3 regions of the Ureibacillus thermosphaericus genome follow, and region 2 is predicted to be linked to each of the others. Evidence: riboswitches for the same ligand, from Rfam matches in the RefSeq annotation. Region 2 holds a riboswitch; each other region holds the start of a gene.
What was found. Region 2 has a riboswitch for cobalamin ahead of UtA1_RS03950 (ABC transporter substrate-binding protein). Riboswitches for the same ligand answer to the same signal wherever they lie in the genome.

Region 1 (7,421 bases), 1.4 Mb from region 2:
CCCAGTTGCAGCGATTAAAATTATTGAAGAAATCTATCATCGATTAGGTTATGAGGAAGTGTCTGAATGATGGGCGAAAAAAACGCAGAAGAGACTGCACTATATGTCATGAAAGGTATTGAAAGTAAACACGATGGAATGTCATATGTTGCGCCAAAAAAATTTCGAAAAAAGCGGCAACAACAAGTTGATATAAAGCAATTAGCGAGTGAAGTGCGCGGAGGAAAGCGCACTTCGCTTTCAAAAGCAATTACTTTAATTGAAAGTTCCAATCATGAACATAAGGTGCTGGCTCAAAATTTATTGCAAGAATTATTACCTTTTACAGGAAACAGTATTCGGATTGGAATAACGGGGGTTCCAGGAGCAGGTAAGAGCACTTTTATTGAAGCGTTTGGTACAATGCTTTGCGAGATGGGGAAAAAAGTTGCCGTTCTTGCAATAGACCCTAGTTCTACCATTTCCGGCGGCAGCGTTTTAGGGGATAAAACACGAATGGAACATTTAAGCCGTCATCAAAACGCATTTGTACGTCCTTCACCAAGTGCCGGTACCTTAGGCGGTGTTCATAAAAAAACGCGGGAAACGATGCTTCTTTGTGAAGCAGCTGGATACGATATTATTTTAATTGAGACTGTTGGAGTAGGGCAAAGTGAGACGTATGTTCGTGGTATGGTTGACTTTTTCCTTCTTCTCGTCTTAACAGGCGCAGGTGATGAATTACAAGGCTTGAAAAAAGGCATTATGGAATTGGCAGATGGTATTGTTGTCCATAAAGCTGATGGAGACAATGTAAAAAAAGCGAAAAAAACCGTTCAAGAATATAGGAAAATCCTGCATTTCTTACAACCGTCAACTCCAGGTTGGGAATCAAAAGCTGTTCCTGTTTCATCCTATGAAAAAAAAGGATTGGAAGAGGTTTGGGAAATGATTTTATCGTTTGAAAAACAAATGAAAGAATCCAGCTACTGGTTCACAAGAAGACGAGAACAAACAAGTGATTGGTTCCATTCAATGATTACAGACCATCTAATTGATTCATTTTTTGGTAATAAAGAAAACAAAGAATTAGTGAAAAAGCTGGAAGAAGAAATATTGCAAGGAAAATTAACTGTAACGCAAGGCATACACAAATTGTTCCCCAATCAGTAACTGCCTTTAGGTTGTAATCCCTGTATAAAACCCATTTCAGAGAATCCTTTTGAAGTATTTGCAATTAACTTTTCCTTCTTCTATGCTAAAATTAATACTTGAAAGGAGATTGAAATGTATGAGTATGGATTACGATTTATTTATGCAAGAAATTATTACCACTGCACGAGCTGAAATGGAGAATGCTGGATATGAGCAATTAAGAACCCCAGAAGATGTAGAAAAGGCCTTTGCACGTCCTGGAACTACTCTTGTCATGATTAATTCTGTATGCGGCTGTGCAGGAGGTATTGCGCGACCTGCAGCGGCAAGTGCAATTCATTATGATAAACGTCCAGATTATCTAGTAACGGTTTTTGCTGGACAAGATAAAGAAGCAACGGCTGCTGCACGTGCGCATTTTGGAGACGAACATATTCCTTCATCACCAGCTTTTGTTTTACTGAAAGACGGAAAAGTTGTCGCTGATATAGGTCGTCATGAAATAGAAGGACATGATGTAATGTCAGTTATTACAAATTTACAAGCCAATTTTGAAGAATATTGCGATGAAGTATAATTAAACCAAAAATAGAATCCGCATACTCGTATCATTCAAGTATTGCGGATTCTAACTTATTCATTTCATGAATAGATAGAAAAATTGCTTACTATATTTTCAGAAATCATTTAATTTTATTTTTATATCAAATTTTTTAAATTGTATCTGTTGTGGTACAGTGTTGTTGGTTGATATACATTTTTTCAAAATAAAAAAGCGATTACATATCTTGTAACCGCTGTAAAGAATGTTAGAAGAATGATAAACCGAATGCCAATGTTGAAAGTAACATGATTGCAATCATCGTGTAGACTATTATTTTTTGAAATTTTTTGTTGCTCATATTCTCGCTCTCTCCTTTTTTTCATAGGATTAGTTTATCAAATCTGAAAAATTTCTCAAGTACGTAGCGGAAATTTCGTAATTTCGCTACAATAGATTATGTACTATAACAGAAGGGGTGGCATGATGGAAAAAGTCGATCATATTGGAATCGCAGTAAAAAACCTAGACGATTCAGTAAAATATTATACTGAAGTTTTAGGTTTGAAATTAGAAAGAATTGAAGAGGTTCCATCGCAAAATGTACGAGTAGCATTTATCGATGCTGGGAATGTACATATTGAATTATTACAACCCTTAAGTGAAGAAGGGGCGATTTATAACCATATACAAAAACGTGGAGAAGGAATTCAACATATTTGTTTTAGCGTAGATAATATTCGAGAAAAAATGGCTGAATTAAAAGAAAAGGGAGTTCGCCTTCTGTCTGAAGAGCCTATACCTGCAGCTGGGGGAGCTGAAGCATGCTTTATTCATCCAAAAGATAGTTTTGGAGTTTTATATGAACTATATGAAAAAAAGTGATAAAGGGGTTAAGAAATCATGGATATGTTAGATAAAATCGATGAAATGTATGACCGAAAAAGAGAGATTTATTTAGGCGGTGGGGACAAGCGCATTGAAAAGCAACATGAAAAAGGTAAGCTAACAGCTCGTGAACGTATTGATCTATTACTGGATGAAGGCACTTTCGTTGAAATAAATCCATTTATAAAACATAGAGTAACAGATTTCGGCATGGGTGAACAAAATGGCCCTGGTGACGGTGTTGTAACTGGATACGGTAAAGTGAATGGCCGTCCTGTTTATTTATTTGCTCAAGATTTCACAGTATTCGGCGGTGCATTAGGAGAAATGCACGCGAAAAAAATTGCTGCAGTGATGGATTTGGCTGCAAAAAATGGAGCGCCATTCATCGGCATCAATGACTCTGGAGGTGCCCGTATTCAAGAAGGAGTATTATCATTAGACGGTTATGGCCACATCTTCTATCGCAACTCGATTTATTCTGGGGTTATTCCACAAATTTCTGTGATTATGGGTCCATGTGCTGGCGGTGCTGTATATTCTCCAGCAATTACAGACTTTATTTTAATGGTGGATAAAACATCCCAAATGTTCATTACTGGTCCGAAAGTAATTGAAGCGGTTACAGGAGAAAAAATTTCATCAGAAGATTTAGGCGGTTCAAAAGTGCATAACACAATCAGCGGTAACGCTCATTTCCGCGCCCCTTCTGAAGAAGAAGCGATTGAACAAATTAAGAGATTATTAAGCTATTTACCACAAAGTAATAAAGAAAAAGCACCAAAATTACCACGCCCTGAAGGAGACGATTGGCGTCCTGAATTAATTGACGTTGTTCCAATTGAACCTACACGTCCTTACGATGTTCGTAAAGTAATTGAACAAGTGGTGGATGAAGGTTCCTTCATGGAAGTGCATTCTGAATTTGCGAAAAACATTGTTGTAGGATTTGCTCGTATTGCTGGACAATCTGTTGGATTAGTTTGTAACCAACCAAAGGCCTTAGCAGGTGGTCTTGATATTGACTCATCCGATAAAGCTGCCCGTTTCATTCGCACTTGTGATGCATTCAATATTCCCATCATTACATTTGAAGACGTATCAGGATTCTTCCCTGGCGTTAAACAGGAACATGGCGGTATCATTCGTCACGGTGCTAAAATCTTATATGCTTATTCTGAAGCAACCGTTCCAAAAATTACAGTCATTTTACGAAAAGCATATGGTGGAGCATACGTTGCGCTAAATTCAAAAGCCATTGGTGCAGATTTAGTATTCGCTTGGCCAAATGCAGAGATAGCCGTAATGGGTGCTGCTGGAGCTGCTAACATCATCTTTGCGAACGAAATTGCAAATTCAGAAGATCCGGAAGCTACACGCCAAGCAAAAATTGAGGAATATAAAGAAAAATTTGCTAATCCATATGTTGCTGCTTCACTTGGAATGGTTGATGATGTAATCGATCCAAGAGAAACTCGCATTAAGTTAATTCAAGGATTAGAAATGCTTGAAAATAAAGAAGAATCAAGACCTAAGAAAAAACACGGAAATATTCCGCTATAATTGTGAAAGTTTCCAATTACGTACCATTAGAAGCACAAGCTAATCCCAGTTTGTACTTCGATTTTTCCAAAAATTCAAATTGGTTCTAACAATATTTCATATCAAAAGGTAATGAATATTATATGAATTTAGTAATTATTTTGTCTTATTTATAGAAAGATATAGAAATTTTTCAAACAATATGCTACAATTCAACTAAATTTCAACAACTGAATAATCTATACGGTGCTAATGAAAATTAGCTTAAAAGGGAAACTAGTGAGAATCTAGTGCGGTCCCGCCACTGTGAAGAGGAGCTCAAAATCAAATGCCACTGTGCAAACGGGAAGGCGATTTTGTAGCGATGACTCTAAGCCAGGAGACCTGCCGTATGGAGTGGATGGTAGTGTCCTACGAGGATAGGTACACGAATAGGCATGATTGGATTATTATGTCTTATTGTGGGACACTGCTAGTTTGGCAGTGTTTTTTTATTTTCAAATTTTCATTTTAGGAGGAATTTTATGAAAGTCTCAATCAAAATACTTTACTTTCTAGCAGTATTATTAATCATTCCTAATACAGCTTTTGCTATGCATATCATGGAAGGTTTTTTACCAATCAAGTGGGCAATATTTTGGTGGCTCCTTACATTCCCTTTTTTAATCATTGGATTAAAGAAAATGAGTAGTTTAGTAAAGAGAAATGCTGAGACGAAGTTATTACTAGGTTTATCGGGTGCATTCACTTTTGTATTATCCGCATTAAAAATTCCTTCGGTTACTGGAAGTTGTTCTCATCCTACGGGTGTTGGGTTAGGAACCGTATTATTTGGACCATTTGTAATGAGTGTTTTAGGTACCATCGTGTTATTATTCCAATCATTATTATTAGCCCATGGAGGTTTAACAACGCTTGGCGCCAATGCGTTTTCGATGGCGATTGCTGGACCTTTTATCGCCTATGGAGTATTTAAAGGCTTCAATAGGATCGGTTTGCCCTTTACTCTAGCAGTTTTCTCAGCAGCAACATTAGCAGATTTAGGTACATATGTCATTACATCTATTCAACTTGCACTAGCCTTTCCATCTGAAGTTGGTGGAATTTTCGCTTCATTTGTAAAGTTTGCTGGCGTATTCGCTGTTACACAGGTACCATTAGCAATTATTGAAGGATTGATTTCAGTAATGGTGATGAATTTCTTATTGAAATACAACGAAAGAGAATTAAAGTTACTTCAAGTACTAAAGAAACCCCAGGAGGTGAAGTAAGATGTTAAAAAAGAATATGCTTTTATTAATTTTGATCATTTTTTTAATGATTGTCCCGCTGATTGTTAACGGAGATGCAGAATATGGTGGTGCAGATGGAGAAGCGGAAGGATTAATTACAGAACTGAACCAATCCTATGAACCATGGTTTTCAAGTATTTGGGAGCCTCCTAGTGGTGAAATAGAAAGTTTATTATTCGTACTACAAGGAGCAATCGGTGCAGGGTTCATTGGTTACTTTATAGGATATATGCGAGGCCGGAATAGGGGCGGGAATGCAGAGATACAGAAATGAGAATGTTAGAATATTTCGCTTATCAATCACCTTTAAGAAATAAACACCCAATCGAAAAAATGGGATTTGCTCTTATTCCATTAATATTGAATATCGTATTTCAACATGTTCTTACATCCATATTCATATTTTGCATCATGACAGTTATTACTTTAATAATCGGAAAAGTTCCGATTCGCGTATATTTGAAGTTATTGCTTATTCCAGTGGTATTTCTAATTTCAAGTATACTAGTCATTTTACTCAATTTTTCAACTAACCCTATAGAAGGTGCCATTTTTCAATCTATTATTGGTCCCGTCACGATTTCAATTTCGATAACGAGTGTTGAAAAGGCATTGATGCTATTTGTTGTTGCTTTATCGAGTATTAGTTGTTTGTATTTTTTAATTTTATCTACGACGATTCAAGATTTTCTATATGGATTAAGGTGTTGTAAAGTACCAACTACTTTATTGGATTTAATTGCATTAATGTATCGATTTATATTTATATTTCTTGATTCCAGCAGGACAATCTATCTTGCACAAATAGCAAGGTTAGGTCACAGTTCTTTATTAAATTCTATCAAATCAATTGGGCTTATAATCAGTGCTTTGTTTATTAAGGTATTTCAAGAAATGAAAGACTTAAATAATGCGATAAATGCAAGAAGTGTAGATGGCTATTCAGCAGTCATTTCAAGAGAACTTCATTTTTCAACAAGTAGTTGGATATTTACGTTGTTAGTGAATTTGTTCATTATCGTCTTTTATTTCACCGTTGGGAGAGTTGGTTAAAATGAATACTCCTTTGTTTGAATTGAAAGAAGTTTCTTATACCTATGAAGATGGAACAGAAGCTTTACAAAAAATAAATTTACAAATTGATCAAGGAAAAAAAATTGCTTTGTTAGGTAGTAATGGAGCAGGGAAATCTACTTTAATATTGCATTTAAATGGTTTATTAAAACCAACCTCCGGAACAATTTATTTTAAAGGACAACCATTATCCTATTCAAAAAAAGAATTGTTAAATGTTAGACGAAAGGTTGGAATTGTTTTTCAAAATCCAGAAACCCAGTTGTTTAATGGAACTGTTTTGGATGATATTGCCTATGGGCCATTTAATTTACATCTAGCAGAACAGGAACGAAAGTCGTTGATAGAGAAAGCAATTAATCAAACAGATGTTGAATCATTATTAGATAAACCGATTCACTTTTTAAGTGTTGGGCAAAAAAAGCGAGTTTCCATCGCTGGAGTTCTTGCTATGGATCCTGAAGTCATCATATTAGATGAGCCGACTGCATCTTTAGATATTTATTACACAAGGAAAATACGAAAATTGTTAAACGAACTTCATTGTGACGGGAGAACACTCATTCTTTCTACTCATGATATTGACTTTGCTTATGAATGGGCTGACGAAGTCGTTGTGATGCATCATGGAGAAATGTTATATCACGGTGCTTTTTATCGTTTGTTTGAAGAAAACAAGGACATTGTGAAAAAAGCAAATTTAGAAACATCCATAATATTCGAAATTGCGCAAATGATGAAAATGCAAGGACTCATTTCAAAACTAGATGATGTACGTTCAAAAGAAAAAGTAATCGATGTACTTCATGATTGTTTCATGAAGGCAAAGAATTAAAAGGGGTGATGAGTTTGAAGGGAAAGCTTTACATTGTCGGATTTGGTCCAGGTGATGCTAATCACATTACCTATCGTGCAGTTGAAGCAATCAAAGCTAGTGATACAATCATTGG
Region 2 (7,421 bases):
CGGATGGAATTTTTGAAAAAGACGGAGAGAAGGCAAGTTTTACATTGGTATATCCCGCCAGTGACCAAACGCGCCAATCGTTGGCCATTGCATTTAAACAAATGGCCAAAGAAATCGGCATTGAGGTCAACACGGAAGGCAAAAGCTGGAGCGAAATCGAGGAAGTTATGCATTCAACGCCAGTCGTTATGGGATGGGGAAGCCATGACCCGATTGAAATTTACCACCTGTACCATAGCAAATACCGTGGCCAAGGCTATTCCAATGCTAACTATTATTCGAACAAAAAAGTCGACCAATATATGGACCAGGCTATTCATGCTATAACGCCGGAGGAAGCTAATGAATATTGGAAAAAAGCCCAATGGGATGGAGAAACGGGCTTTTCTGCTTTGGGCGATGCTCCATGGGTTTGGTTGGTGAATCTTCAGCACTTATATTTTGTGAATGAACATTTGAATATAGGCGAACAGAAGATACAACCCCATGGACACGGATGGCCGATAACGGAATTTATTGCAGATTGGACATGGGAAGAGTGAGTATGGAAAGAAGGTAGAGGGCATTGCAACTCTTGAATATAGGAAAATTTATTCTATTGCGCACATTGAAATTTGCCATATTGCTATTTGCCGTTGTCTTGTTCTCTTTCATACTCGTCAGCTTCTCGCCTGTCGATCCCATCCAATCCTATCTCGGGGCGGAGATGATGGTGGTCAGCGAAGAGCAAAAGGAACGACTTGCTGAATATTTCGGAGTCAATGAATCAAAAACACAGCAATTTCTTAATTGGTTGAATATGTTTTTGCATGGGGATTTGGGCACTTCCCTCTTATACAGGCAAGAGGTAATCGCCGTAATACAAGAAAGATTTCTGGCCTCTTTTGCATTAATGGCAATTTCATGGATAGTCTCTGGCATTTTTGGTTATGCATTAGGTGTCATTGCAGGGATGAATAAAGGAACGATGATAGATAAAGCCATTAAATCCTTTTGTTTCATCCTCGCTTCAACACCTGCCTTTTGGATAGGCATATTATTATTAATTGTCTTTTCCTTGTGGCTTGGTTGGTTTCCTATTGGTTTAAGCATGCCCATTGGAATGTTAGCTGAAGAAGTGACGGTATGGGACCGGTTAAAACATATCATTCTCCCTGCATTGACATTAAGTATTATTGGCGTTTCCAATATCACTTTGCATACAAGGCAAAAAGTGATGGACGTTCTCGAGAGTGAATTTATCCGATTTGCCCGGGCAAAGGGGGAAGAAGGTTTCCGGCTTTTTGCCAGACATGGTTTGCGAAATACGTTATTCCCTGCCATTTCTGTGCACTTTGCCTCATTCGGAGAATTGTTTGGAGGAGTAATTTTAGCGGAACAAGTGTTTACTTATCCTGGTTTAGGGCAAGCCATTGTTCAAGCAGGGTTAAATAGCGATGTTCCTCTCTTACTGGGAATCGTTGCGTTTAGTGCATTGTTTGTCTTTATTGGCAACCTATTAGCAGATTTATTGTATTACTTCATTGATCTGCGGATAAAAAATGGTGAAACGATATGAAAAATCAGTTTCTTTCTATTGATTTTGATAATACAAACTACAAAAGACGAGTTTTTTGGAAAATCATTGGACTTGTATGCCTCTTTTTGCTAGTTGCCCTAAGTGGTTTTTGGATTGGGGAAGAACAGATCGAAGCAAATATGGTTGAAAAGAATCTGAGCCCTTCCCTGGAACATCCTTTTGGAACAGATTGGCTAGGGCGTGATATGTTTTTTCGAACGCTTTCGGGGCTGCATTTAAGTTGGAAGGTTGGATTATTCGCAGCGGTCATAAGTACTGCTATTGCATTGACATTAAGCTTGCTATCATCGATCAATAAATTTTTTGATTCGCTTGTAACAATGCTCATCGATTTGTTTTTAAGCATTCCCCATCTCGTTGCTTTAATTTTAATTGCCTTTGTGTTAGGCGGAGGGGTAAAAGGCATTGTGATTGGGATTGCATTTACCCATTGGCCTTCGCTGACGCGGGTGTTGCGCGCGGAAATCTTGCAAATCAAATCAGCGGAATATGTACACGTATCTAGGAAGTTAGGAAAATCCCGCATGTGGATAATCCGGCATCACTACTTGCCGCAGCTAGCGTCCCAATTGTTTGTTGGCTTTATCTTACTGTTTCCACATGCCATATTGCATGAATCCGCCATTACTTTCTTAGGGTTTGGATTATCGCCGGAACAGCCCGCTATCGGCATAATATTATCAGAGGCGATGAAATATTTAACGATGGGCATGTGGTGGCTTGTTGTTTTTCCTGGTCTTTCATTGATTGGGATGGTCGTGATATTTGATGCGTTGGGCAATAACTTAAGAAAACTGTTGAATCCGAATTAAGAAAGGATTTCATTCATGCATATTGTTTATGAATTGAATCATGAAATACAGGAAGAAATAGAGAAAATACAAAACGATCTTTTGCTGGAAGTAAAAAATTTATCCCTCACCATTGAACGATTTGGCAAAGGATGGACAAGGGAACGTTTATATGTTATTCGAGACTTTCATTTAAAGATTCATCATGGAGAAGTAGTGGCAATTGTAGGTGCCAGTGGGTCAGGCAAAAGTTTGTTAGCGGACGCCATTTTAGGAATTCATCCGAAGAATTCAATTGTTGATGGGATGATAAAATACGAAAACGAACTGTTGACGGAGAAACGAAGAAAACGGCTTCGGGGCAATGATATTCTGTTGATTCCTCAAATGACCAATGCCTTAGACCCTTTAATGAAAGTTGGAAAACAAGTAAAGACGTTAATGAAACAAAACAATCATCAAAAAGCGGTGAAGCAAATTTTCCAAAAGGTAGGACTGGACCCAGATGTTTATGATCAAATTCCTTCCGCATGTTCAGGAGGGATGATTCGAAAAATTTTTATTGCCATGGCGTTGGCGAGTGAAGCGAAGTTAATCATTGCGGATGAACCAACGAATGGACTGGATTATGAATCATTAGATGAAATGTTATTCCAAATAAAAATGTTGGCAAAGGACAACAGGGGAGTAATCATGATTACCCATGATTTAGAAGCGGCAATGAAAGTAGCCGATAAAATATCCGTGTTCTATGCGGGGGAAACCGTTGAAGTGGTTGACAAAAAACATTTGAAAAAAGGCGGGAAGTTCCGTCACCCCTATTCCAGGGCATTGTGGAATGCATTGCCGCAAAACGGGTTTATTGCCATTGATAGCTCGCAGCCTTCCGCCACGGAAAAACTGACCGGTTGTTCTTTTGCAAAGCAATGTCCGAAAGCAACGACAAAATGCAATATGGAAAAGCCGTTATTAAAAGAGATTGGCCAAGACGAAATGGTTAGGTGCTTCTATGCTGGAATGTAAAAATATTGGTTTTTATTACAATCGTTCAAGTTGGCTGTTTCGAAACATCCATTTATCCATTGAACGGGGAGAAATTGTCGGCATATACGGTAAAAGCGGATCGGGAAAAACAACCCTAGCGAAAATTATGGCAAACTATCTTTCTCCTATGGAAGGGGAAGTTCTAGTGGATGGTGAAAAGAGCAATTTTTCGGAAGTGTACCCAGTGCAATTGATTTGGCAGCATCCTGAACAGGCTATCAATCCTAAATGGAAGCTTTCCAAAATTTTTGAGGAAGCAAAAAAGTTGGATCAAGAAATCCTCTCTATCCTTGGCATTAAAGAGGAGTGGCTCAATCGCAGGGCTCATGAGCTTTCTGGCGGCGAGCTGCAAAGGTTTTGCATTGCCCGCGCCTTTCATCCTGATACTCGGTACATTATTGCAGATGAAATCACCAGCATGTTTGATGCCATTACCCAAGCGCAAATTTGGCATGCCCTCATTCGGCTTGTAAAAGAGCGGAATATCGGAGTATTGGCCATCAGTCACCACATTTCCTTGCTGGAACGAATTAGCGATCGCATCATTGATTTTAATCAATTAAAGGGGGCGTCTGAAAAGTCATTTTGAGACGCCCCCTTTGCGGCTGTCGCATATGCTTTCGCCGCAGATAAATTGCGGCTGTCGCATATGCTTTCGCCGCAGATAAATTGCGGCTGTCGCATATGCTTTCGCCGCAGATAAATTGCGACGGGGAGGCGCGTTTTGTAACCACCGCAGGGAAAGTTTTTAGAGAATATTACTATAAGAAGTAAGGCTGTTCAGAAAGTGTTCGACTTTCTGGACAGCCCCTCAATTATTATGGGTTTGCTTTTTCAAGGGCAAGTCTTAAACCAAAACCAATCAAGATGGCACCAGTAATTCCTTCAATAACTTTTTGAGTGCGAGCATTTTTTATAAATGCACTAATATGATCGATTAAATAAATATAGAAAACGAACCACAGGGCCGTAAGAATGGTATAAGTAATTCCCATAATAAGGAACGGCATAAATGTATCGCTACTAGTATTTACAAATTGAGGGAAGAAGGTTAAGAAAAATAGTGCAACTTTAGGGTTTAATATATTAGTTAAAAATCCTTGTTTGAAACAAGATGTATTACTCAATGTACCTTCTTGCACAAATTCTACCTCTACTTCATCTTTCTTTTTTCTCAAAGACCAAAAAGTTTTAATTCCAAGATAAATTAAGTAAATGGCTCCAACATACTTAAAAATAGAAAATAAAAAGGCTGATTTTACAATGAGCGCAGATAATCCTAATATCGCGGCAGTAGTGTGAATTAGCAGGGCACAACAAGTACCTAAAGCAGTTTTCATTCCGCCAAATTTGCCACGAGTAACAGTGTTTTTAGTGACGATGGCAAAATCAGGGCCAGGTAAAAGGATTAACAAAACACACATCAAAACAAATAGAAAAAAGTTTTCCATCATTTCATTCCTTTCGAACACGAAATTTCAGAATATTTATTGTTAAATTGTATTCAGTATTAGTGTTTTTTTCAATGGCCAGAAGCAAGATAAAAAACATTTATTTTACAAGGTACGGTTATTCTACTATAATGGCACTAGAACAAATAATTGAATAACAAACAAATAGGTTTCTTAAATGTAAATTCATTACATTTAAGACTAAGAGGGAAGTTGGTGAAAATCCAACACGGTCCCGCCACTGTAATCGGGTAGGTAGTTGCAATTATCCACTGTGTTGTTGAACATGGGAAGGAGTAACAAACCGATGACCCGTAAGTCAGGAGACCTGCCTATTTGTATTTTAAACATCCTTCGAGGAAAGGGATGTTTAAAGAGCAGATACCAATTGAATGTATATGTGTCATTATGCATATGGTTAGAGTATACATATCTGCCTTTACAACGCTTTCCAAGAGGGGGAAGCGTTTTTTATTTTTTATAAAAGGAGGAGACGAAAGATGTTAAAAATGAATCGAGCAATACTTCTAGCATTAGTTTTATTATTAACCATCCCATTCATTGCTGGTTGTGCTAGCAATGAAACAAATGATAACACCCAGGAAACGGTGACAAAAGAAAACGAATCGAAGAATGCTACTTTCCCAGTTACATTTACTGATGATGCAGGCAGGGAAATTACGATTGAAGAAGAACCAGAAACAATCGTTTCCATTCAAACAAGTAATACGGAAATTGCCTTTGCTCTTGGACTAGGCGACAAAATTATCGGTGTTTCAGATTATTGTAATTACCCGGCTGAAACAGAAAATATTACAAAGGTGGGAGGACAGGACATTAATGTGGAGCTAGTTCTATCTCTACTTCCAGATATAGCATTAGTGACAGATTATCATTACAAAGCTCATCCGACGGTATTAAAACAATTTGAAGAGGCGGGTATTCAAACCATCGTCGTTGGTAGTGCAGCATCTTTTGAAGATGTTTATGAAAACATTGAAATGATTGGTTTAGCCACTGGAACAAAAGATAAAGCTTTAGAGATTATTGCTGATATGAAAAAACGTCATGAAGCCATTAAAGAGAAAGCGAAAGCCGTTGTAGATAAAAAAAGAGTTTGGGTTGAAGTATCACCAGAACCAGATATTTTTACGACTGGAAAAAATACCTTTATGCATGAAATGTTAGAATCCATCCAAGCCATTAACGTAGCAGGTGATCAAGTAGGATGGGTAAAGATGAATGAGGAAGAAATAGTAAAATTAAACCCGGATGTGATTATAACGACATACGGCTATTATATAGAGAATCCAAAGGAACAAGTACTTGCTCGTAATGGTTGGCAAGCGGTTCCTGCGGTAAAAAATGGCGAAGTTTACGATGTGGACAGCGATACAGTAACAAGACCAGGCCCTCGTTTAATTGAAGGAGTCGAAACTCTTGCGAAACTTATTTATCCTGAAATTTTTGAATAATAAAATTGGTTGGATTTATGTAGGGAGTGGTATTCTTTTTGCCGCGGCAATCATTTTAGGTTTATTTATAAGCAGTGTACCCGTTGCTGTGGAAAAAATTATCCACATAATATTTGAGAAAACCCTCCATATCACTTGGATGGAAGTACCAAAAAATGAGGAAATGATTATTTGGAATATTCGATTGCCGAGAGTCATCCTTGCCTTTTGTGTTGGGGCATCCCTATCGCTAGCGGGGGCTGCTTTCCAAGGCCTTTTACGAAATCCATTAGCAGATCCATATACAATTGGTGTATCATCAGGCGCCTCTTTAGGAGCAGTGTTAGTTATATTTTTCCAAGTTACCATAATAGGATTAGGAAATTTTACGCTTCCAATCGTCGCAATTGTAAGTGGTTTTATCACTTTATTAATTGTATTTGGGTTGGTAAGGCTAAGCAGTAGAAGTTTAGCAATCGAAACGATTGTGCTTGCAGGTATTATCGTCAGTTCCTTTATCAGTGCCATTGTCTCTCTAATCATTTCATTGGGAGATCGAGATGCAATGACCCAAATTCTTTATTGGTTATATGGGAGCGTTGGAATGAGAGGTTGGGAATACATACAACTCATCATCCCGTTTATGATATTGGGGACATTCATTTTGTTAATTCATTCTCGAGAATTAAATGCCTTTGCACTTGGTGAAGAGGCTGCAGATCATATTGGTGTCAATGTCAAAAGAGGCAAGACTATGATATTAATTGGTGCATCGTTATTAACTGGTGCATCGGTTGCTGTTTCTGGTTCCATTGGTTTTGTTGGTCTCGTCATCCCTCATCTTGTACGACTCCTTGTTGGACCAAATCATCGACATGTATTACCGTTGTCATTTATCATTGGTGGTACTTTTCTAATGTTTGCGGATTTGCTGGCTCGAATTGTTATTGCACCGCGAGAATTGCCAATTGGAGTTATAACAGCGATTATCGGTGCACCGGTATTTGCGTTTCTGCTAATAAGAGAAAAGATTGGAAGGGGCAAAAATAGATGCTAAAGATTCAAAATGTGACGGGTGGATATAGCAATAACCCGATCCTAA
Region 3 (7,421 bases), 1.6 Mb from region 2:
ACATCAGCGTCCAACAAACTTTTATTTATTTTTTATCATCTTACCTGTCTTATGTCGATTAGCAATATTGATTTATTTCAATCTGTCAGTAAATGTGAAGGAATCTGGATTGGCAGCCTACTTTAAAAAACATGTGAAGGCAAAATCGTTATGGATTTATATTGCGTGTTATATATTCATTATCCTCATAACAGGTTTTGTGTTAAATGAATATAAACTATTTGTTTTAACATTTAGCATGTTTGTGATGACTTGGATTTATCGGCATTGGACATATCGCCATTTTGGCGGAATGACGGGAGACTTGCTAGGTGCTTTATATGAAGGGATGGAATTGGCATTATGGGGAATGCTGTTACTGTTCATTTAATTCGGCATGAAAAAACGAAAGCGAATTTAGAGCGAAAATATATTGGATGGACGAATGAATCGATATACATACAAACAGCAAATTGTCAAGTACCGATTCATACTAAGGATGTATTTGGCAGTGACTTAAAGCGCTGCATAGAAACAGCGCAACTTTATTTCCCCGAGGCAAAATACCATCCTTTTTTTCAATTAAGGGAATTACATTTTGGAGATTTTGAAATGAAAACTTATGATGAATTAAAAGATAATCCAGCGTATCGGCAGTGGATTGATTCACCAGAGAAAGCTGCGCCACCAAATGGTGAATCTTTTGTTTCGTTTAAAGAACGGATTTTAAATTGTTTTCATCAAATCGTGAGCTGTGGTGGAGAATATGTGTTTGTCGTCCACGGTGGTGTCATTCGTGTTATCCTATCGAAATTTCAAAAAGAGAAAAGTTTTCAAGATGTTATTGCACAGCATCGGATGATTTATACCCTATGTTGGGACGATATTGAATCTTTGAAAGAGGGAAGAGAATGCAATCAGTTATTGGAGGCGCCTATAATGGTAAACGAAAATTTGTAAGTAACATGTTAAAAGAAATAGGTGCGAATCGCTGTTATTTTTATGAAGGCGAAATACCGGAAGGCCCTTTTACAAAAGATGAATACGTTATTATAGGTAGTTTTGAAAAAATGATTTTGCTCGTCCCGGATTTATCGGAAGATGAAATCGTATCACAAATAATGGGGAAATTAATGAATTTAGATTATAAGACAAACCTAATTTGTATTTGTACGGATATCGGACGTGGAATAGTGCCGCTTTCAAAAGAGGATCGTCATTTGAGAGATACTTGTGGTAGATTGTATCAACAACTTTTTGAGAAAAGTGAGAAAGTCATTCGCGTTTGGTATGGTATTCCTGAGATATTAAAAGAGGAAAATTAACCAACCGTTCTTAAGTTCTACGTATCGAGTGAATGATTTTAGTAGATACTGTATCATTTACCAAATAAGCTTGTAATTAACAATACTACATGTTACAATGAAACACGAAAACACAATATATAGCATTTCGTTTATTAGGTTCTACTATATATAGTAGATTAAAAGGGAAGTCAGTGAAAATCTGACGCTGTCCCCGCAACTGTAATTGCTGACGAAAAGTTCAAATCCACTGTACAAATTTGTATGGGAAGGGAACTTGGAGGATGAAGCATAAGCCAGGAGACCTGCCTAATAAACGTGAATTGCTCATTTCTTCGGGGGCTAGGAAATGGAAGCAAGACGGTCCATTTCCTAGTACCTGACTGTTTCCATTTCAAAGCCATACCGAAAAAGGTATGGCTTTTTTATTTTCATAAAAGAATGGTAGAAAGGGAGAAGGAAATGAAATTATATTCAAAAAAAGTTTGTCCAAAGTGTTTGTTAATGAAATACGAATTAAATCAACTTGGTTATGAAGGGAAATATGAAGAAATTTTGATTGATTACAATGAAGAAGCGAAAGAAAAATTATTGACTGCTGGATTTCTTTCTGTACCTGTAATCGAAATCGATGGAGAGCTAATGGGAGACATTGAAAATATGAAAAAATTCATTAGCAAGATCACAGTATGATTGCTTATGCTTCTCGAACTGGCAACGTGCGTTTTATCGTTCATCAATTAGAGTTACCACACATTGAAATTCGGGATGACCTTATATTAAATGATCCCTTTTTGTTGTTCACCTATACCGATGGATTAGGGGAAGTACCACAAATTGTGGAAAGGTTTTTACAACATAATGTTCGTTTCTGTAAGGGTGTTATTGCAAGTGGGAACTCGAATTTCGGCCATGCTTATTTTTGCCGTTCTGCTCATTTGATTAACGAAAGGTACGGAATTCCCATTGTTCAAAAGATAGAATTACGCGGATTTCAGAAAAATTATGATGCCATAATTGATTATTATAACAGAGTAATTCAAAAGGAGATTTAGTGATGAAAAGCTATTTAACTTTGAATAATGAAATTTTGAATCACTACCACCAAACAGGAAAAATTGATTTAGAGAAAGATCGAGAGGCTACTCGTCAATATTTTATCGAACATGTTAATCAGAAAATGCGGAAGTTTTCTAGTTTGGAAGAAAAGATTCGCTTTTTCATTGAAGAAGGATATTATGAGAAAGAATTTTTACAAAAATATTCTTTCGAATTTATAAATAAAATTTTTGACATTGCGTATTCTTATCGTTTTCGATTTCAAACATTTATGAGCGCGAGCAAATTTTTTGAAAGTTACGCAATGAAAAGTCGAGATGGAAAAGAAATTTTAGAAACTTATGAGGATCGGATGAGCATTATCGCCTTATATTTAGCGAATGGTGATGAATTGTTGGCAGAAAAAGCAATTCGTGCGATGATGGAGGCTTTTCAACCAGCAACACCAACCACACTGAATAGCGGTAAAAAAGCGCGTGGGGAATTGGTAAGTTGTTTTAAATTATCCATGGATGATTCGATGAATAGCATTGCAGAAAACCTCGGTTATTGTTTAGAACTCTCAAGGCTTGGCGGAGGGGTAGGGGTAAATTTAACGGATTTAAGACCTTTAGGTGATCCGATAAAAGGTATCGCCAATCGGGCAAGCGGTGTTATGCCCGTTGCAAAATTATTAGAAAATGCCTTTTCTTATTCCAATCAATTAGGACAACGGAATGGTTCAGGTGTTGCTTATTTAAATATTTTCCACGCGGATATTGAAGAATTTATTTCTTCTAAGAAGCCGAATGCCGACGAAAAAATTCGGTTACAAACTTTATCGACTGGTGTCATTATTCCAGATATATTTTTTGAACTGATGAAAAAAGATGAAGATATCGTTCTTTTTAGTCCTTATGATATTTATCGAGAATACGGAAAAAGAATGTCTGAAATAAGCATAACGGAAATGTACGGGGAGTTGTTGAACAACCCAAATATACGAAAGTTAAAGCAAATCAATGCTAGAAAACTATATACGGAAATCAAAAAGAGCCAATTCGAATCCGGATATCCTTTTGAAATATTTGATGATAATGTAAATAAACAACATCCACTAAAAAAACTTGGAAGAGTCAAAATGTCCAACCTCTGTACTGAAATTTTACAAGTTCAACAAACGAGCATCATTAATGATCAAGATACACCAAATGAATATGGATTAGACGTATCTTGCAATCTTGGATCATTAGATATTCACCATGCGACAAAGTTTCATGATTTTGAAGAGTTAGTAGATACAGCCATGCGTTTGTTAACACAAGTGTCTTTAATGACCAATATAAAAAACGTTCCATCTGTAAAAAAAGCAAACCAGATGATGCATTCTGTCGGATTAGGTGTTATGAATTTGCACGGACATCTTGTAACTCAAAATATATTATATGGTTCAAAAGAATCAATTGAATTTATCGATTACTTTATGGAAGCATTGAACTTCTTTTCATTAAAAGCATCGATGCTACTTGCGAAAGAAAAAGGTGAAACTTTTTACGGATTTGAAATAAGCGAATATGCAAATGGTCATTATTTTGAAAAGTACGTGAATAGATTGGAAAAGGAACCTAGTGAATTGGTGAAAAAAGCTTTAGGTAATGTTCCAATCATTACAAAAGAAATGTGGAGAAAATTGAAAGAAGATATAATGAAATACGGATTATTTAATGCTTATCGGTTAGCAATCGCACCAACCGGCTCGATTTCTTACGTTCGTTCTTGCACGGCATCCATTGCACCCATTACTGAGCGAGTAGAGATACGAGATTATGCAGATAGCCGCACGATTTATCCGATGCCATTTTTAAATAATGACAATCAACATTTATACGTAGAAGCATATGACATGAATGTCTATAAAATCATTGATTTATATGTCGCTGCACAAAAGCATGTTGATCAAGGTATCTCAATGACTTTATATGTAACAGACAAGTGGACGACGGAACAATTAGCGAAAGCCTATATTTATGCTTGGATGCGAGGAATCAAAACGGTCTATTATGTACGCCAACGATTACAATCACTGGAGGAATGTGTAGCATGTACAATTTAACATACGAAGCAGTCAATTGGAATCAGTCAGCAAGCAGTCTTGCTAAAATTTTTTGGGATCAACAATGGAAACAAATGTGGTTTCCAGAAGAAATTGCAGTTTCAAAGGATATTCAACAATGGAGAAATTTTGAGCATCAAGAAACATACAAAAAAGTGTTTGGTGGACTGACGCTGCTCGATACAATTCAAACAAATATCGGGATGAATGAAATAGCAAAATACAATCCCAATTTACAAGAAAAAGCTGTATTAACGGTATTTGGTGCCTTTGAAGCCATTCATGCGAAATCCTATTCGTATATTTTTACAACCCTTTGTCATAACGACGAAATCGAAGAAATTTTTCAATGGGTAAAAAAAAATCAACTATTACAATATAAAGCTTCAAAAATTGCCAATATATATTCGTCTATTAAGGAAAATGATTTAGTCAGCCTATGGAAAGCGATGTTTGCTTCCGTCATGCTCGAATCCTTTTTATTTTATTCTGGTTTTTTCTATCCGCTCTATTTAGGGGGACAAGGCATTTTAAGGAACAGCGCAGAGGTGATTTCGCTAATATTGAGGGATGAATCCATTCATGGGGTGGCTGTTGGAATATTCGCACAAAACATTTTTAATCAATTTTCTAAAGAACAACAAGATGAATTAAAAAATTGGGGCTATGAATTATTGCTAGATTTATATGATAATGAATTGCGTTATACAGATGAAATTTATCGAGGAACAGGTTTGGAAGATGAGGTGAAGGCGTATATTCGCTATAATGGGAATAAAGCATTAATGAATTTAGGGTTCGATACAATGTTTCCTGAAGAAGAAATTCATCCAATCGTGATGAATGGAATACGAAATGAAGGTTCCACATATGATTTCTTTTCTCAAAAGGGTTCCACATATGCCTTAGCAAAAGTAGAGCCTATCACGGATGAAACGTTCCATTTTGACATTTTGCTAGATGATTGAGGCTTATAAATTGCTGTTCGAATAAAATCATGTTCTAATAATTACAATGATTTCAAAAATAAAAAAGGAGTTTTGTTTTTATGTATACAGTAACTAATCGAATTAAAGTGAAAAAAGGCTTGGCAAAAAAGATGGCACCACTCTTCACGCAACCTGGTCCATTATTAACGTTTAAAGGATTTCGTAAAGTAGAAGTACTCGTAAGTACACAATTTGAAGACTACGATGAAATGAACGTCGTTATGTATTGGGATTCACTCGAAGAATTTGAGGCGTGGAGAGCAAGTGATGCATTTAAAGAAGCTCATAAACGTCCAAGCGGTAATAGCGAAGAAGCCCCTACACTCGAAAATGTAATCGTAATTTCTGAAGTTGTCTCAACATTAGAAAACAATTAATGATTAAATAGGAAAGAGGGTGTCTAGAAAGTCGAAAACTTTCTGGATACCCTCGCTTCTTATATATAGACCTTTGCTCCTGAAGTAAATCGAAACAAGATTTTACTATCCTCGTTTCAATTTTTCTTTTGCTAACCGTTCGAGATGTTTATTATATACTTTGTATGCTTCATCAATTGCATTTCTTATCATTCGATCAAATGAATTAGTAGAATGCAGTTCTTTCACAGCTGCCTTTACAAACTTCGATTGATCTTCTAAAAAGGATTGAATTTCATCTTCTGATCCTAAATGAGCATCAAAATAGATACGTTTTTTATTTCTTTCAATCATATATGTTAAATCATGTTTGATCATCACGCGTAAAATCCATTCGTTTAATCCTGTAGCTAGTTGGAGTGACATGATATAATATAATAGTTCTGGGCGATTTTCACGGAACTTTAATTGGTTAAAATGTACATTGTCTTGAAGAGCATTTAGTATAACGAAATTCGAGGAGTAGTATAGGGTTTTTTCAGCTGAGTGAATGATATTGTATTTATTGGGCAGCAATAAAAGCCAAATATTGAAGGCGATAATCCAAGCATCGATGATATTTAATGCGCCTTCTTTAACTAGATAATTGAATTGGCTATTTTGTTTCGCTAAATCAATAAATTTGTCTACATGATATTGCTCAATATATAGTATGCTTCGTTCTACTGTAATTTCCCTATACATTCCAAACACCCCTTTGCTAAGAATGTTGTTTTGTTTTCACCCAGTCAAAACAGACATTTTTAACCAACTCTACTAATAGTTTATCGTTTAAAAACTATTTTTCCAAATCATATTTCAAAAATCAGACAAATTTTTTAAAAATAATAAGAAAGATTTATGTTATCGACAAAATTTTTGATTAATATCAGTTATTTTTAGTAAATGAAACATACTATTTTTAAATAGAAATTAAGAATAAAATAATATTTTGGAAAAAAAGATTTGGGAATGAATCGTTGTAGGTAAGGGAAACTTGAGGAGGAAATAGAATGCAATCATTATATACATTCAAACATATTGAACCGAAAATTAATATTAAACAAAGTCCAGCTATTTTTTTATTTCATGGATTAGGAAGCGATGAAGAAGATTTATTACAAATCATAGGTGAAATAAAAGAAGTTTGCCATGTCTTTAGTTTAAGGGGACCAATCAGTCATGATCCAGGTTATGCCTTCTATACTTTTGTAGAGGAAGGAAAGCCTATTCAACCTGTTTTTGATAAAGTGATTGCTGTTACAAGAGATTTTATTTTACAAGCAATTAAAGAATATCAATTAGATCCGACGAAGATATGTATTGCAGGATTTAATCAAGGAGCAGTCATCGCACAAACATTATGCATCGTGATGGGAAATCAAATTAAAGCATGTGCATCAATGTCAGGGTTTTTACCAGATTTTGTGAAAGAACAATATCACAAAAATAAAATGGATGAAACGAAAGTATTCATTTCTCACGGGGAGTATGATTACGATTTTCCAATTATGTGGAGTGAAAAAAGTAAAGATTTTTTTGAGCAACATGGAGCGAAAGTTGTTTATAAAACCTATCCTGTAGGACACGGCGTTTCGCCAGA

Region 1: another riboswitch for cobalamin. It lies ahead of UtA1_RS10720 (energy-coupling factor ABC transporter permease); the one in region 2 lies ahead of UtA1_RS03950 (ABC transporter substrate-binding protein).
Region 3: another riboswitch for cobalamin. It lies ahead of UtA1_RS11620 (glutaredoxin family protein); the one in region 2 lies ahead of UtA1_RS03950 (ABC transporter substrate-binding protein).

Annotation. Positions count from the first base shown of each region.
Region 1 is NZ_AP018335.1:2,224,204-2,231,624, forward strand. Features, by position in the region: gene scpA (methylmalonyl-CoA mutase) at 1-70, shown strand, start outside; gene meaB (methylmalonyl Co-A mutase-associated GTPase MeaB) at 67-1,152, shown strand; gene UtA1_RS10705 (BrxA/BrxB family bacilliredoxin) at 1,271-1,711, shown strand; gene prli42 (stressosome-associated protein Prli42) at 1,944-2,036, opposite strand; gene mce (methylmalonyl-CoA epimerase) at 2,162-2,560, shown strand; gene UtA1_RS10715 (acyl-CoA carboxylase subunit beta) at 2,579-4,126, shown strand; cobalamin riboswitch at 4,333-4,511, shown strand; gene UtA1_RS10720 (energy-coupling factor ABC transporter permease) at 4,630-5,376, shown strand; gene UtA1_RS10725 (energy-coupling factor ABC transporter substrate-binding protein) at 5,378-5,671, shown strand; gene cbiQ (cobalt ECF transporter T component CbiQ) at 5,668-6,450, shown strand; gene UtA1_RS10735 (energy-coupling factor ABC transporter ATP-binding protein) at 6,452-7,306, shown strand; gene cobJ (precorrin-3B C(17)-methyltransferase) at 7,315-7,421, shown strand, end outside.
Region 2 is NZ_AP018335.1:810,790-818,210, forward strand. Features, by position in the region: gene UtA1_RS03920 (ABC transporter substrate-binding protein) at 1-542, shown strand, start outside; gene UtA1_RS03925 (ABC transporter permease) at 707-1,558, shown strand; gene UtA1_RS03930 (ABC transporter permease) at 1,555-2,391, shown strand; gene UtA1_RS03935 (oligopeptide/dipeptide ABC transporter ATP-binding protein) at 2,407-3,393, shown strand; gene UtA1_RS03940 (ABC transporter ATP-binding protein) at 3,380-4,003, shown strand; gene UtA1_RS03945 (LysE family translocator) at 4,233-4,865, opposite strand; cobalamin riboswitch at 5,016-5,215, shown strand; gene UtA1_RS03950 (ABC transporter substrate-binding protein) at 5,366-6,340, shown strand; gene UtA1_RS03955 (FecCD family ABC transporter permease) at 6,306-7,376, shown strand; gene UtA1_RS03960 (ABC transporter ATP-binding protein) at 7,370-7,421, shown strand, end outside.
Region 3 is NZ_AP018335.1:2,418,450-2,425,870, reverse strand. Features, by position in the region: gene cobS (adenosylcobinamide-GDP ribazoletransferase) at 1-370, shown strand, start outside; gene UtA1_RS11630 (histidine phosphatase family protein) at 343-939, shown strand; gene UtA1_RS11625 (bifunctional adenosylcobinamide kinase/adenosylcobinamide-phosphate guanylyltransferase) at 891-1,304, shown strand; cobalamin riboswitch at 1,424-1,610, shown strand; gene UtA1_RS11620 (glutaredoxin family protein) at 1,746-1,976, shown strand; gene nrdI (class Ib ribonucleoside-diphosphate reductase assembly flavoprotein NrdI) at 1,973-2,338, shown strand; gene nrdE (class 1b ribonucleoside-diphosphate reductase subunit alpha) at 2,341-4,434, shown strand; gene nrdF (class 1b ribonucleoside-diphosphate reductase subunit beta) at 4,422-5,402, shown strand; gene UtA1_RS11600 (heme oxygenase) at 5,483-5,800, shown strand; gene UtA1_RS11595 (hypothetical protein) at 5,906-6,523, opposite strand; gene UtA1_RS11590 (alpha/beta hydrolase) at 6,832-7,421, shown strand, end outside.